DNA from 2 places in the Shewanella sp. 10N.286.48.B5 genome. Region 1 is predicted to be linked to the other one. Evidence: predicted binding sites of a transcription regulator. Region 1 holds the regulator's gene; the other holds the start of a gene.
The links. The regulator LexA, encoded in region 1, represses DNA repair genes until DNA is damaged. The targets are predictions, from matches to a motif close to TACTGTATNNNNATACAGTA.
Positions count from the first base shown of each region.

Region 2: a site for LexA is predicted at 4,484-4,503, ahead of BCU57_RS10085 (DNA topoisomerase III). Genes of this name have one in related genera too.

Region 1 covers NZ_MCVG02000004.1:168,286-175,364, reverse strand. Annotated here, with positions in the region: gene coxB (cytochrome c oxidase subunit II) at 1-1,577, opposite strand, end outside; gene BCU57_RS19705 (cell division inhibitor SulA) at 2,009-2,515, opposite strand; gene lexA (transcriptional repressor LexA) at 2,512-3,129, opposite strand; gene plsB (glycerol-3-phosphate 1-O-acyltransferase PlsB) at 3,508-5,928, shown strand; gene mtr (tryptophan permease) at 5,940-7,079, shown strand, end outside.
Region 2 covers NZ_MCVG02000001.1:2,347,417-2,354,495, forward strand. Annotated here, with positions in the region: gene BCU57_RS10075 (MBL fold metallo-hydrolase) at 1-624, opposite strand, end outside; gene BCU57_RS10080 (alpha/beta fold hydrolase) at 894-2,192, shown strand; gene BCU57_RS10085 (DNA topoisomerase III) at 2,477-4,462, opposite strand; gene BCU57_RS10090 (multiheme c-type cytochrome) at 4,866-6,815, shown strand; gene purF (amidophosphoribosyltransferase) at 6,987-7,079, opposite strand, start outside.

The DNA of each region.
Region 1 (7,079 bases):
TCGCCAGAGTTATTACCCCAGGCATTTCGCTCATAAGTCACCACTGCAGCAAGCTGTTGTGGCGTAAGTAGCGAGTTAAATGCTTGCATTGCCGTGCCAGGTTTACCATTGATGACAATATTAAGATGATCCGTCACTGGACCGACGATGAGTGGGCTGCCTACTAATGAAGGGAACGCGCCAGGTAAGCCAGTACCAGCAGCTTGGTGACATGCAGCGCAGCTAGTCATATAGACTTGCTCGCCCATGGTCATTAACTCATCCATCGTCAAGTCATCCAATACCACAGCTTTAACTTCTGCTGCTTGTGTTGCCGCTTTAGTCACAGCTTGTGTTGCAGTGTCTTCAAGTTGTTCAGCTGTAGGTAAGCTTGCTGGTAAAGTCACAGGCGTTGACGTGTCTGCGGTAGAAGTGCCTGCACTAGGAGCGTCTGCAGTGGTTGGTGTAGCGCTAGAACTTGTCCCATTGCCACTCACATCAGCCGCTTGCACGGTATCGCCAGAGTCATTACCCCAAGCATTACGCTCATAAGTGACTACTGCAGCAATTTCAGTTGCCGTTAGCTGCTTGGCAAACGCTTGCATCGCAGTGCCAGGCTTACCATTAACGACAATATCGATATGGCCAGACACTGGGCCTTTAATCATTGGACTGCCAATTAGGGAAGGGAAGACGCCAGGTAAACCAGCACCATTAGGTTGGTGGCAAGCCGCGCAGCGACCCATGTAGATTTGTTCGCCTTGGGCCATTAACTTGTCATAGCTAAGGGTTTGGCTCAGTGAGGCTTGTGCAGCGGCTTTAGCATCGACAGCAAATTGCTTTTGGTCGATTAGCCATTGGTCAAAGTCTGCTTCAGAAACGGCTTCAACAACAATAGGCATAAAGCCATGATCTTTACCGCATAGTTCGGCACATTGGCCTCGATAAGTACCTATTTTATCGATTTTAGTCCAAGCTTCATTGATGAAACCAGGATTTGCATCTTTTTTAACGGCAAATGCTGGTACCCACCAAGAGTGGATAACGTCATCCGAGGTCATTAAAAAACGTACTTTACGATTTATTGGTAAAACCAGCGGCTTATCGACCTCTAAAAGATAGGTGTCGGTTTTATCTGCGGTGCCAGTAATTTGGTCTGCTGGGGTAGATAATAAACTGAAAAACTCGACATCTTCATTGAAATAGCTGTAATGCCATTTCCATTGAGAGCCCGTCACTTTGACTGTCAGTTCAGCATCGCTGGGATCTTCCATAGCAATCAGCGTTTTTGTTGCTGGGATTGCCATGCCAATTAGGATTAGAAATGGCAATACTGTCCAAGCTATTTCAACCTTGGTACTGTCATGAAAGTCGGCTGCAACTGCACCCTTAGATTTTCTGTGATAGATCATGGAATAAATCATGATCCCAAAGACCACGACACCAATGGCGCAACAGATATACAAAATAATCATATGCAGGTCGTAAACCTGGCCACTGATCTCTGTTACACCTTGAGTCATGTTTAAGGGCATCTCTGCCGCTGTGAGTGGGGTTGCAAGCAACGCCACCATTAATCCGTACAACAATCGCTTCACAAGACTACTCCTCTGCTAATTGCGAATTGCAATTACAAAGAAAAGCCACACAGTAATACTCTGCTCTATGCAAACTTTTCATACCCGAAAAAGTTTGATCATTTCAAAGTACACGGTGGCTTTGAGCTTGAAAACTCAATTATGTTATTACGTTACGGTGCCACACTTGTACCTAATACTGAACTTATCAATTATATTTGACGCTTTACATTCAAGGCTTTCTATACCGCACGGTACCAGCTCAATCTTTTAATAGCGTTTGTATCTTTTTGACATTTATTCTCGGCAGTACGATAAATTGTTACTACCTTGTTAACTACATTACTTGGAGATTAAATATTGATCAAGATCACTTTATCATCTAATTTGCTGAAAAAAGTGCAAAAAAAAAGCCCCTCAGCGTAGTGAAGGGCTTTTTTAGTCATATTTTACTAGTGAAACGAGGTAAGGTTTACCCGAGTCGGTACTGCTAAAGTTTGCGTTAATGGGTCGCCTTCAGGTAAGTGAGTATTTACATCTTCAATGATAAGCCCTTGGGCTAAGGCATTTTTGGCAACCAATTGAATGCGGCGATTGTCGCGGGCATCTAATGGTGGTGTCCAAGTAATTACTGCACTTGAAGTACCGTTAGTGAGCGCTTTTTCCATCGCCCACAGGGTTTCGACTTCATCTTTGGTGTGAACTAACAATACTCTGTCCATACGAACATTGGCATTAGCAAGAATTTGCTTATAACCGATATGCGGCGGATTAATCAGTACAATCCAACGGCCTTGCTGACTTAAAATGGCTAACTGACTGCATAATTGAGTCAATTCAGTTAAGCCTTGGTTTTGGGTGCGCTTGGTTTCAATCCCTTGTTTAGTGGGTAAGGGATCAGATGCCATATCTACCCATAATCCAGGGTGACGCGGTGCATTGCCTATTAATGTGTTCATAACCAACCTCCATTACGAATAACGCCAACAGCAAGCCCTTCAATCGTTAGGTTTTGGCAACTTAAATCAACTTTAATCGGCTCATATTCTGCATTTTCAGCATGTAAATAAATAATATTGCCTTTCTTTTCAAATCTTTTCACGGTTACATCGTCTTCAAGACGTGCCACTACAACTTGACCATTGGTGGCAGTTTGCATTTTATGCACTGCTAATAAGTCGCCCTCTAAAATACCAATGTCTTTCATACTGTCGCCTCGAACGCGTAGTAAGAAATTAGCATTGGGCTTAAACATTTCTGGGTCAACTTGGAAATACTGTTCAACATGCTCTTGAGCAAGGATAGGTTCACCTGCAGCAACTTGGCCGATAAGTGGTAAGCCTGCTTCAACTTCCTCCTCCACCTGCACCATGCGGATCCCGCGAGAGGTACCAGGAATAATTTCAATACAGCCTTTTTTTGCCAGTGCTTTTAAGTGTTCTTCAGCGGCATTGGCGCTTTTGAAGCCTAATCGAGTTGCAATTTCTGCACGAGTTGGCGGCATACCTGTTTCGGCGATATTACATTTAATTAGCTCTAATATTTCAGCTTGGCGTGGCGTTAAAGGTCTCATATTGATTCCTGTTTTTTTATACAGTGACTGTCATTATATACAGTATCGGTGGTCGCGCAAGTATTAACCAAATTAATTTAACTATTATCATCTAATTCTTGTTGGCTATATATGGGGGCACGGTTAAGTATATGTAATTTAATTATTTAGTTAATGAAGGTAAGTCAGCTTTTTAAACCGATGAAATTGGCTATTTCTCACATCGTTTGTTTAAACAGTATATTTATACAGTAGTGTTGATTGAAAATAGGTTGGTTGTTATTCGGATATGGCTATTTTTACTGAACAAATATTCTCTGTATAGACCCTTGTTAGTGAAACTGAACCATTATCTGGTATTCTATGGCCAATTAATTGATGTTGAATATGCGAACACTCATGTTAAAACCTGACTCAATCATAGCAAAATCATTACGTTGGATTCAAAAACTGATGGTGCACACGGTTGTTGTGCCTGAAGATCCCTTTGCCGATCTGAACTTAGACCCAGATAAACCAGTGGTCTATGTGATGAAGACAGAATCACTCAGTGATATTGCGGCATTAAATGAAGTGACCGCCAAATATGGCTTACCGAGCCCTTATGAGCGACTAGACGTTGATGGCTTAAATACCCCTAGAATTGTGTGTATTGAAGGTCGTAAGCCTCTATTTGGCAAGCGTTTAAGTGGCGAAAAATTTGTTGATAACTTCACCAGCTTATTAGCCTTACATAAAAAAAATGATCAACTTGATATTCAATTGGTGCCAGTGAGTCTGTATTGGGGACGTATCCCTGGTAAAGAAGATGACACCATGACCGCAGCCGTATTTGAGCGTGAAAACCCGACCTGGTTACGTAAATGGTTGATGATTTTGTTCTTAGGTCGCCATAGCTTTATTCAATTTTCAAATGCTATGTCGCTACGTTATATGGCTGATGAACACGGCACTGATGTCAGTATTGCGCATAAACTTATCCGTGTGGCGCGAGTGCACTTTAGACGCCAACGTAAAGTGATGACAGGCCCACAACTGCCAAATCGTCAGGCAATGTTCAACTCATTATTAAAGTCTGATGCCATTGCTCAAGCGATAAAAGAAGAAGCGCTTAATAAAAAAATTCCTGAAGACAAAGCCCGCGAAAAAGCTATTCAGTATTTAGATGAAATTGCAGCGGATTACTCAGACAGCTTAGTGCGTATTGCTGAGCGCTTTCTTACTTGGTTGTGGAATAAGTTATACAGCGGTATTAGCATTAAAAGCGCTGAAAAAGTGCGTAAGCTGCATCATGATGGTCATGAAATTGTCTATGTGCCTTGCCATCGTAGCCACATGGATTACCTACTGCTGTCGTATATTTTGTATTACCAAGGCATGGTGCCGCCGCATATTGCCGCCGGTATTAATTTAAACTTTTGGCCAGCAGGCCCTATGTTCCGCCGTGGTGGTGCTTTCTTTATTCGTCGTAGCTTTAACGGTAATAAACTTTATACCGCAGTGTTTCGTGAGTATTTAGATCAGTTATTTGCTAAAGGCTATTCGGTTGAATACTTCACCGAAGGTGGTCGTTCTCGTACCGGTCGTTTATTAGCGCCTAAGACCGGCATGTTAGCGATGACAGTTAACTGTGTACTGCGGGGCATTGAACGCCCAGTAACCTTAGTGCCAGTTTATCTTGGTTATGATCATGTGATGGAAGTGTCCACCTATCATAAAGAGTTAAGCGGTAAGAAAAAGCAAAAAGAATCAGTGTGGCAGGTCTTTGGTGCGCTGCGTAAATTAGGCAACTTTGGCCAAGGTTACGTTAACTTTGGCGAGCCAATCAATGTGCAGCAATTTTTAAATCAACAATCGCCAAATTGGCGTGAAGAAATTGCTCAAGATCCGGATCAAAAGCCATCATGGTTAACGCCAGCAGTAAATGTATTGGCCAATAAAGTGATGACTAACATCAATGGCGCCGCCGCAGCGAGTTCGGTGACATTAGCAAGTATGGCGCTGCTGGCTTCAGAGCAAAACGCCCTGCAGCGCAGTGAGCTTGAAACCCAGCTAGACCTCTACCTGAAAATCTTAAAGGATGTTCCTTATACTGAGTATGCGTCGGTGGCTGAGGGCTCAGCTCATGACCTAGTTGAGCAATGTTTGTCGCTGAATAAATTTACCTCAACCACAGATGCCATCGGCGAAATTATCGCAATTGAAGATAGCTCAGTGATTGCGATGAGCTATTATCGCAATAACATAATTCATCTAATGGCAGTGCCTTCATTAATCGCCAGTTGCTTGGTGCAATATGAAGAATTTAGCCGAGAAAAAATCCAGCAAATTGTTAATGATTTTTACCCATTATTGAAAGCTGAGCTGTTTATGGGCATTGAAGATTTAAGTGCCTATGTGGATCAAGTGCTTGATTTGTTTGTTGAACAAAAGCTAATTTCCGGTAGCGATCACTTTGAAGTCAATCAAAGTAATGTCACTCAGTTAATGTTATTGTCCGCCACGGTCAGTGAGACCCTACAGCGTTACGCGATTATCTTTAATTTACTGGCTTACAAACCAGAAATTGAGCGTTCTGATTTAGAAAGCGCCAGCCATTTATTGGCTCAGCGTTTAGGTGCTTTACATGGAATTACTGCGCCTGAGTTTTATGATAAAAAGCTCTACAATAATTTGAGTGTGAAATTAAAAGAATTAGGGTATTTATCCGCTAACGATAATCAATTTGAAGTCATCCGAATACGTGATCATGCCAATGGTATGCTGCGTTTATCTGTTCGAAAAACCATTGTTGATAGTGTCACAATGGAACATGGGTAATAACTAATTTTATGAGTTCGACACAATCTCAACCGCAAAATAAATCCTTATTGGGCGGTGCTATGATCATCGCCGGTACCACAGTCGGTGCTGGTATGTTTTCTTTGCCTGTGGTCAGTGCAGGCATGTGGTTTGGCTATTCATTAGTCATGTTAATTGGTATTTGGTTTTGTATGCTGGTGTCAGGTCTGATGCTACTTGAAACCAATTTGCATTTTAAACCCGGTGACAGTTTTGACACCTTAACTAAGGTAACCTTAGGCCAGTTTTGGCGGATTATTAACGGGTTATCTATTGCTTTTGTGTTGTACATCCTGACCTATGCTTACATCAGTGGTGGTGGCTCGATTGTTAATCACACCCTTGCGGGGATGGGGATTAACTTACCTCAACCGATCGCAGGGTTAGTGTTTGCCGTCGTACTTGCTGCAGTGGTGATCATCAGTACCAAAGCGGTTGATCGCATTACCACCATTATGATTGGCGGGATGTTAATTACCTTTTTTCTCGCCATCGGAAATCTGCTGATTGATATTGATAGCGCAAAATTATTAATGCCAGATGGTGAGGCGAGTTTCTCGCCTTATATTTTAGCGGCGCTACCTTTTGGGCTGGCCAGTTTTGGTTACCACGGCAATGTGCCAAGCCTAGTTAAGTATTACGGCAAACAACCTAAAGTGATTTTAAAAGCCATCTTTATTGGTACGTTTATCGCCTTAGTTATTTACAGCTGTTGGTTAGTGGCAACCATGGGCAACATTCCCCGTAGTCAGTTCAGCGACATTATTGCCCAGGGCGGCAATATGGGTGTGTTAGTGGGCGCTCTGTCAGATGTGATGGCGAGTAAATGGCTTAATACCATGTTGACCTTGTTTGCTAATCTTGCTGTGGCGTCATCATTCTTAGGGGTGACCTTAGGCTTGTTTGATTATCTAGCTGACTTATTTGGCTTTGAAGAAAGCAATAATGGCCGCATTAAAACAGCTGCGATCACCTTTATCCCGCCGACAGTATTAGGTTTGTTATTCCCTAATGGTTTCTTGATTGCCATTGGCTTTGCGGCATTAGCGGCGACCATTTGGGCGGCGATAGTGCCAGCCATGATGGCATACAAATCGCGCAAAATGTTCCCTGATGAGAAGAGCTTTAGA
Region 2 (7,079 bases), on a different contig from region 1:
AACAAATGGATTATGCTGACGCTCTTCTTCAAAAGTCGACATAGGGCCATGACCTGGAATGAAGCTGACTTTTTCCCCTAGAGGCCATAATTTTTGAGTAATAGAATGGATAAGTTGTTGATGGTCCGATTGCGGAAAATCAGTGCGGCCAATGGAGCTTCTAAATAGCACATCACCAACCCATGCAAGGTTTGATTTATTAGAGTGAAACACCACATGTCCTGGAGTATGACCGGGACAATGCACCACCGATAAACGCTCTTCGCCAATGGTCACTTCATCGCCTTCATTTAAATATTGGCTAGGCTCAAACGAGTCAACATGCGCAAAACCAAAGTTCTGGCTTTGCTTTGCTAGCCCTTGTAGCCAAAATTGGTCAGCGATATGTGGGCCAATGATAGGAATATTAAGCTGATTAGCCAGTGTTTTCGCGCCGCCAACATGATCAATATGACCATGGGTTAATAAGATTTTTTCTAAGCTCAGACCTAACTTATTAACTTCAGTAATAATACGTTCAATGTCACCACCGGGATCGACAACGGCTGCCAGTTTGGTTTTTTCACACCAAATAACACTACAATTTTGTTGAAACGGGGTGACTGGAATGATTTGGTACTTCATTACTTCTATCCTCAAATTGAGAAAATTATCGCGACCAAGTTATTATGCGTTAAAGCTTAATAAAATGTTTGATCTATCTATAAGAATCAAAAAATAAAACCAATTAGTTGGTTTGAACACAAGCATTTTTACTGAGCTTGCATCGCTGCCCAAACAAATGAATAATTTAACATCACCACTTCATTTAATTAGCATCATATTTTCATTGTGACCAAGGACTAACCTTCATACAATACTACCTTTCTGAATCCTATTTTCACAGGCACACCATGCAAATTGACAGTATTCTTTCTGGGATCGTTTCCACAAAACACTTTTTTAGCGTTCCATTAGATTATCAGCAGCCCGAAGGTGAGCAATTATCAATTTTTGTTCGGGAAATCGTCAGTACAGAAAACCAAGATTTATCCTTACCCTATTTAGTGTATTTTCAAGGTGGACCGGGCTTTGGTGCAGTGCGCCCTGTTGAGAATAGTGGCTGGATAAAACGCGCCCTAAAAGAATATCGAGTGCTGTTGCTTGATCAGCGCGGCACCGGTCTTTCAAGCTTACTAAATAGCGCCACACTGGCGCATTTAACCGCGCAAGAACAAGCCGATTATGTGTGCCACTTTAGAGCCGATAACATTGTTCGAGATGCTGAAGTAATTAGAGCTCAATTAGCAAATAATCAGCCATGGAGTATTTTAGGCCAAAGTTTTGGCGGCTTTTGTGTTTTACGCTATTTAAGCGCAGCGCCACAAGCACTAACTGAAGCCTTTATCACAGGTGGTATTCCATCATTAACCCGTCAAGCAGATGACGTCTATCAAGCAACCTATAAACGGGTACTTGCCAAAAACGCTGATTTTTATCATCGTTTCAAAGATGCTGAGTCATTAACAGCAGAACTGGCTGACTATATTGCTGATAATGACGTTTACCTTGCCACAGGCGAAAAACTCACCGTTGAGATGCTACAGCTGCTCGGGGTTAATATAGGTATGGAGCAAGGCCCTGAAGCCCTCTATTACTTACTTGAGCAAGCCATGATCGATACTGCCCAAGGTCGCACAATAAACCCGCTATTTTTGCATCAATTTAGTCAATTTTTGGATTACAACACCAACCCAATTTTCGCGTTATTGCATGAATCGATCTATTGCCAGCAGTTTCATCAACAAGGGGCTAATTGGTCAGCCCATAGAGTCAGAGAGCAGTTCCCTAAATTCAATTATCAACAAGGGCAGCGCTTACTGTTTACTGGCGAAATGATTTATCCATGGTTCTTTGAACAATTTAATCAGTTAAAGCCTCTCAAAGAGGTGGCAGAATTAATTGCGCAAAAATCAGATTGGAGCAATTTATACGATGTGGACGTGTTACTGCAAAACACCGTCCCGGTCACTGCGGCTATTTACAGTGAAGATATGTATGTTGATATGAATTACAGCCTTGAAACTGCGCAGCTAGTGAATAACCTCAGCTATTGGCTAACATCAGAATATGAGCATAATGGCATTCGTATGGATGGTGAGCATATTTTAGATAAACTCATTTCATTGAGCCGAAAGGATAGCATTCGATAACAAATGTAATTTAATGTTCAGTTTTAAATTGATTAATATTGAAGTCGATCACACTCCACAGCACGTCGACAGATTAAATTAATTTTCAGTTAAGTAAGTTCGGCCATAATCTAACCTGTTCCGCCCTTTATGTTGTGAACTAGTGAATTTTTATGAGTAAACCCTAATTCGGTTTACTCATTTTTTTTGCCTAAAATTCCGCTATTGCCTTTAAGAACAATCGAGTGCGAGCGATGCAATACCTGTATCCCATGATTTATTCATACAAACTCTCTTTTATCGGCTTATTTACTCGAGCTGCGCTTACGGGAAGTTTTAGCCGTAGAGGTTTTGCTTGCTGCACCTTTGCGCTTATAGCCACTACTGGCGCGGCGTTTTTTATAGCCAGGCCCTTTAATGCCCTCAAGAGCTGTAGGTAATTGATTTGAAGCTTGCTCAATCAGTTGCTGTAATTGCGCTAACAATGGCTCCATAAAGGCATCATACCTAAGCTGCTTTTGACTTATGGCATCAAGGCTACTTTCCCACAGCGCAGTCATATCCGGTGTGGTGGCTGTTTCTGGTAATGAATGGATCAAGCCAACGCCAACTGGGGTGGCAATGATTGATTTACCCTGCCTTAATAAGTAACCGCGATTAAACAGTAATTCAATAATGCCTGCTCGGGTTGCCTCGGTGCCCAAGCCATCGGTGTCTTTTAGGATCTTCTTCACTTCAGGGTTAGTGACATAGCGATTGATACCCGTCATGGCGCCAAGCAAGGTCGCATCTGTAAAATGTTTTGGCGCTTGAGTGGTTTTTTCAAGCAATTCGCCACGCTCACAATGGAGTTGTTGACCTTTTTTCAGTGGCGGCAAAGTCGCTAAATTTTCATCATCACTGCCATCTGCATTATCTTTACCCTGCATTTTCGCAAATAAACATTTCCAACCTAATGACAGTTCTTGCTTAGCTTTAGTGGTGAATAAGCCACCCGCAATGGTCACTTCAACTTGGGTTTCATCATAAGTATAGGCGGGGTAAAACTGGGCTAAATACTGCCGTGCAATATGAGAATATAGCTGTGATTCTTTGGCTGATAAGTTTGCCAAATTAGTGGTTTTTTCAGTGGGAATTATCGCGTGGTGAGCATCAACTTTACTGTCATTCCAGGCTTTGGACTTTAGCTTGGCATTAGGTTTATCTGCTTTAGCGGTTAAACCGGCATCATTACTTAATACTGCGCGAATGACTTGGGGTGCAAGGCCATGTTGCTCAGCAGGTAAATAGCGACTATCTGAGCGCGGATAGGTAATTAATTTATGCCTTTCATATAGACTCTGACAGGTATCAAGTACCTCTTTAGCGCTCATGCCAAAGCGTTTGGCGGCATCTATTTGCAGGCTGGATAAACTATAAGGCAATGGGGGGGGCTGACGCTTATTTTTTGATTCAAGCTTGGTCACTTCAGCTGGCTTGTTAGTTATCCGTCCCACCACATTTTCAGCTAAGCCTTTGGCGAGCACTCGCCCCTCTTCATCCATATATGGCTGACATGCTTCACTGGGTTTCCACTTAGCCGAAAAGCCTTCTTGGTTATCGGTCAGTAAATGCGCCAATACTTCATAAAAAGCTTTGGGCTGAAAATTGGCAATGTCTTCATCTCGCCTTACCACTAACCCCAGTACCGGTGTTTGCACGCGGCCAACCGACAATACGCCCTGATAACCTACTTTTTTGCCTTGAATGGTATAAGCGCGGGTCATATTCATGCCATATAGCCAATCTGCGCGGCTGCGGGCTAAGGCTGAGGTAGATAAGGGGACAAACTCTTTATTAGTGCGCAATTGCCCTAAGGCGCGTTTTACCGCCGAAGGGTTAAGATCGCTAATAAGTAAACGCTGGGTTTGAGCAATCTTGTCGGCCTTTACACCTGCATAGGAAATGACTTCATCCACCAGCAGCTGCCCTTCTCTATCAGGATCGCCAGCATTAACTAAACTCGATGCTTGTTTGATGAGCTTTTTTAAGATGCTCAACTGTGAGCGGGTATTAGTTTTAGGTTTTAACTGCCATTTACTCGGAACTATGGGTAAATGGGCTAATTGCCATGATTTAAAAGCGGGATCATAGACATCAGGTTCTGCTTGCTCTAACAAATGCCCTATACACCAAGACACGCAATCCCCATTGGCGCTCATGATAAAACCATCACCTTTTTTATGGGGCTTTGGTAATACATCGGCAATTGCACGGCCTAGACTGGGTTTTTCAGCAATATAGAGGATCATAGATTTATTAGACTTTTAAAACACTGTATGAAATTACAGTGTAATTTAGCGAATAGCAAAAATAAGTGCAACTGTTAATGTAATGGCAGGTTTCTTAGAAAGATGGGCTGCTACTCAAAACACTAGGCCAAAGCATTAAAAACCACGTTAATAAGGCGCTAAATTTAACCAAAAAAAATTAATACAAATTTACTTTAAATTGTGATCTTAATGCAAAAACATATCGGGATATTAAGCTTTAATTCAGAATGTTCAGCTAGGAGGTTTGCATTCAAACTATTGAATATAAACAATTAAACTAGTAATACCCCTAGTTTGCGATCTAGTCAACAGTTGCCAAGCAATCTTTACATTACGCTCCAATTACCCATTAAGAGGTAAGAAAAACATTTTGGAGTATGAGATGAAATTAATGAGCAAATGTCGTGTTGCTTTACTTGTGGCTACTGCACTGGGGATGAGTGCTTGTAATGATGGTAAAGATGGAAACGATGGCCTACCTGGTGCACCTTGGGTGCCACCAGTAGTGACCACATCAGCAGTAGCAAAAGTCATGGAATGGCAATATGCCGAGGGTGTCGTGAATGTTGAATTTTCGGTGGAGAACCAAGATGGGGTTCCAGTAGAAGATTTAGATAAAGTCCAGTTAATGTCAACCATCAAAAATGAAGCAGGTTTACTTGCTGACACTGTTGATGTGACTTGGGTTGCGGGTGATGATAACGCACCGGGTACGCTAACTCACGCTGGTGAGGGTATTTATAACCTTTCTATGCCACATGAAGCTGCGACATCTGAATCAATTGGTACTGGCTATATTCGACCAGGTAATGGCGAAAATGGTATGCCACGTACTAAACGCGTGATGTTTACCAAAAACGATTATTATGCACAAGTTAGCACCACTGACGATGCTAAATGTGTCGCCTGTCACGGTGAATTTGAAGATGCTACTAGCAACGCAACTTGGGGTTGGCATCAACATCACCATGCAATCGACAATGACCAAGAAGTTATTATTGTTGAAGCATGTCTAGTTTGTCACACTCAAACTGAACAAAAAGATGGCGGCTGGGCTGAAAACACCATGGCAATGCTGGGTCATGGTTATAAATATGACGATGATGGTGTGATACAGGCTTCTGGCCATGCTTCATTAAGTACAAGTTATTCAATGGATAAATACCGTTGTTCAACTTGTCACGTTGACGATGTGGTATTTACTGCGTCACTCAATGGCTGTGCAACCTGTCATGCTGATTTACAAGATGCAGATAAAGATTTAACTGTTAATCACAGTAACTTTACTGACCTTGATTGTGCAACCTGTCACAATTCGTTCCAACATGAACATGAAAACGGTGCAAATCGTGATGAAGCATTAAACCGTTATAACTTTGAAATTATATCTGTTGTTCGTAGCGAAGATAAAGCGACCATCGAAGTAACAACTAAAGCCACTGACAGTGAAGGTAAAGTTGTTGACATTAACGCACTCACTGACGCTAGCCCTAATGGTTGGGCAACTGTGATGAGAAACGGCGAAGCGATGCTTCCTGGTCGCGATGAAGGTCATGTTGCTCGAGCAAAAACAGCGCCTATTGCTGGTGAAAACGGTGAAGTAACCTATATCATTACCCACGCATTACCCTATGTTGAAGGTGAAGTATTAGTCGGTGGTGTAGATGGTCGTATTAGCTATACTCACCGTTGGGGATACCCTGCTAATGCCCCTATCTCGGTATCGAACATCAAAGATGTCCGTCGTACTAGCTCTGATGGCATGAAGTGTCTAACTTGTCACACTGAGGGCTTGGATGGACATGGTTCTGCTCGAGGTGGTTTTGATTTAGGTGGTGATGCTTGTACTCAGTGTCACTCTGCTTATAACTGGGCTCCAGGTAAAACACAGGATGATGGAACCATAGGAGACTACGCGATGGCGTGGGGACCATTTGTTCACAACATGCACTTTGGAGCATACAAGCAAGACCGAGGTCTAAATGACATGCCAACAACCGACAGAAACATGCCGGTAGACTGTCAAGCTTGTCACACTGGTATGATTGACCTTGAAGATGTAGCACCAGCGGTTGTGTTAAACGGTATGGATGAGAGCAGTGTTTACGGTATCACGGCGATTTCTGCTAACTGTGCCACTTGTCATACAGGTGATGCTGCGAAAAATCACATGATACAACAAGGTGGTGATTTCAATGTGGCTATCACGCCAGAAGCTGATATACACACGGGTGAAAGTGGCGACTTTGCCGTATTTGACCCTGCACCTATCACTGAATCATGTTCTGTATGTCATTCCCCTGCAAGACTAGCTGAAGCTCATAATTACTAATATTTTTATATTAATAATCTGAGATTGATTCATCATCAATAAACCGAGCAAAATGCCTGAAGTGATTCAGGCATTTTTTTATCTGTAGTACTAGTTTCGATTACTGAAGGAAAAGAAAAACAAAAAAGCCAGCGGCTAGCTGGCTTTAATCAGTTACTTAGAAAGTATCGTTTAAGGATGACAAACGTTATGCATTTCTAAGTTAGTACCAATGTCTTTATTATTGGCTTTGGCATCATCATTTCGCAGTTGAGTCAGGTGATC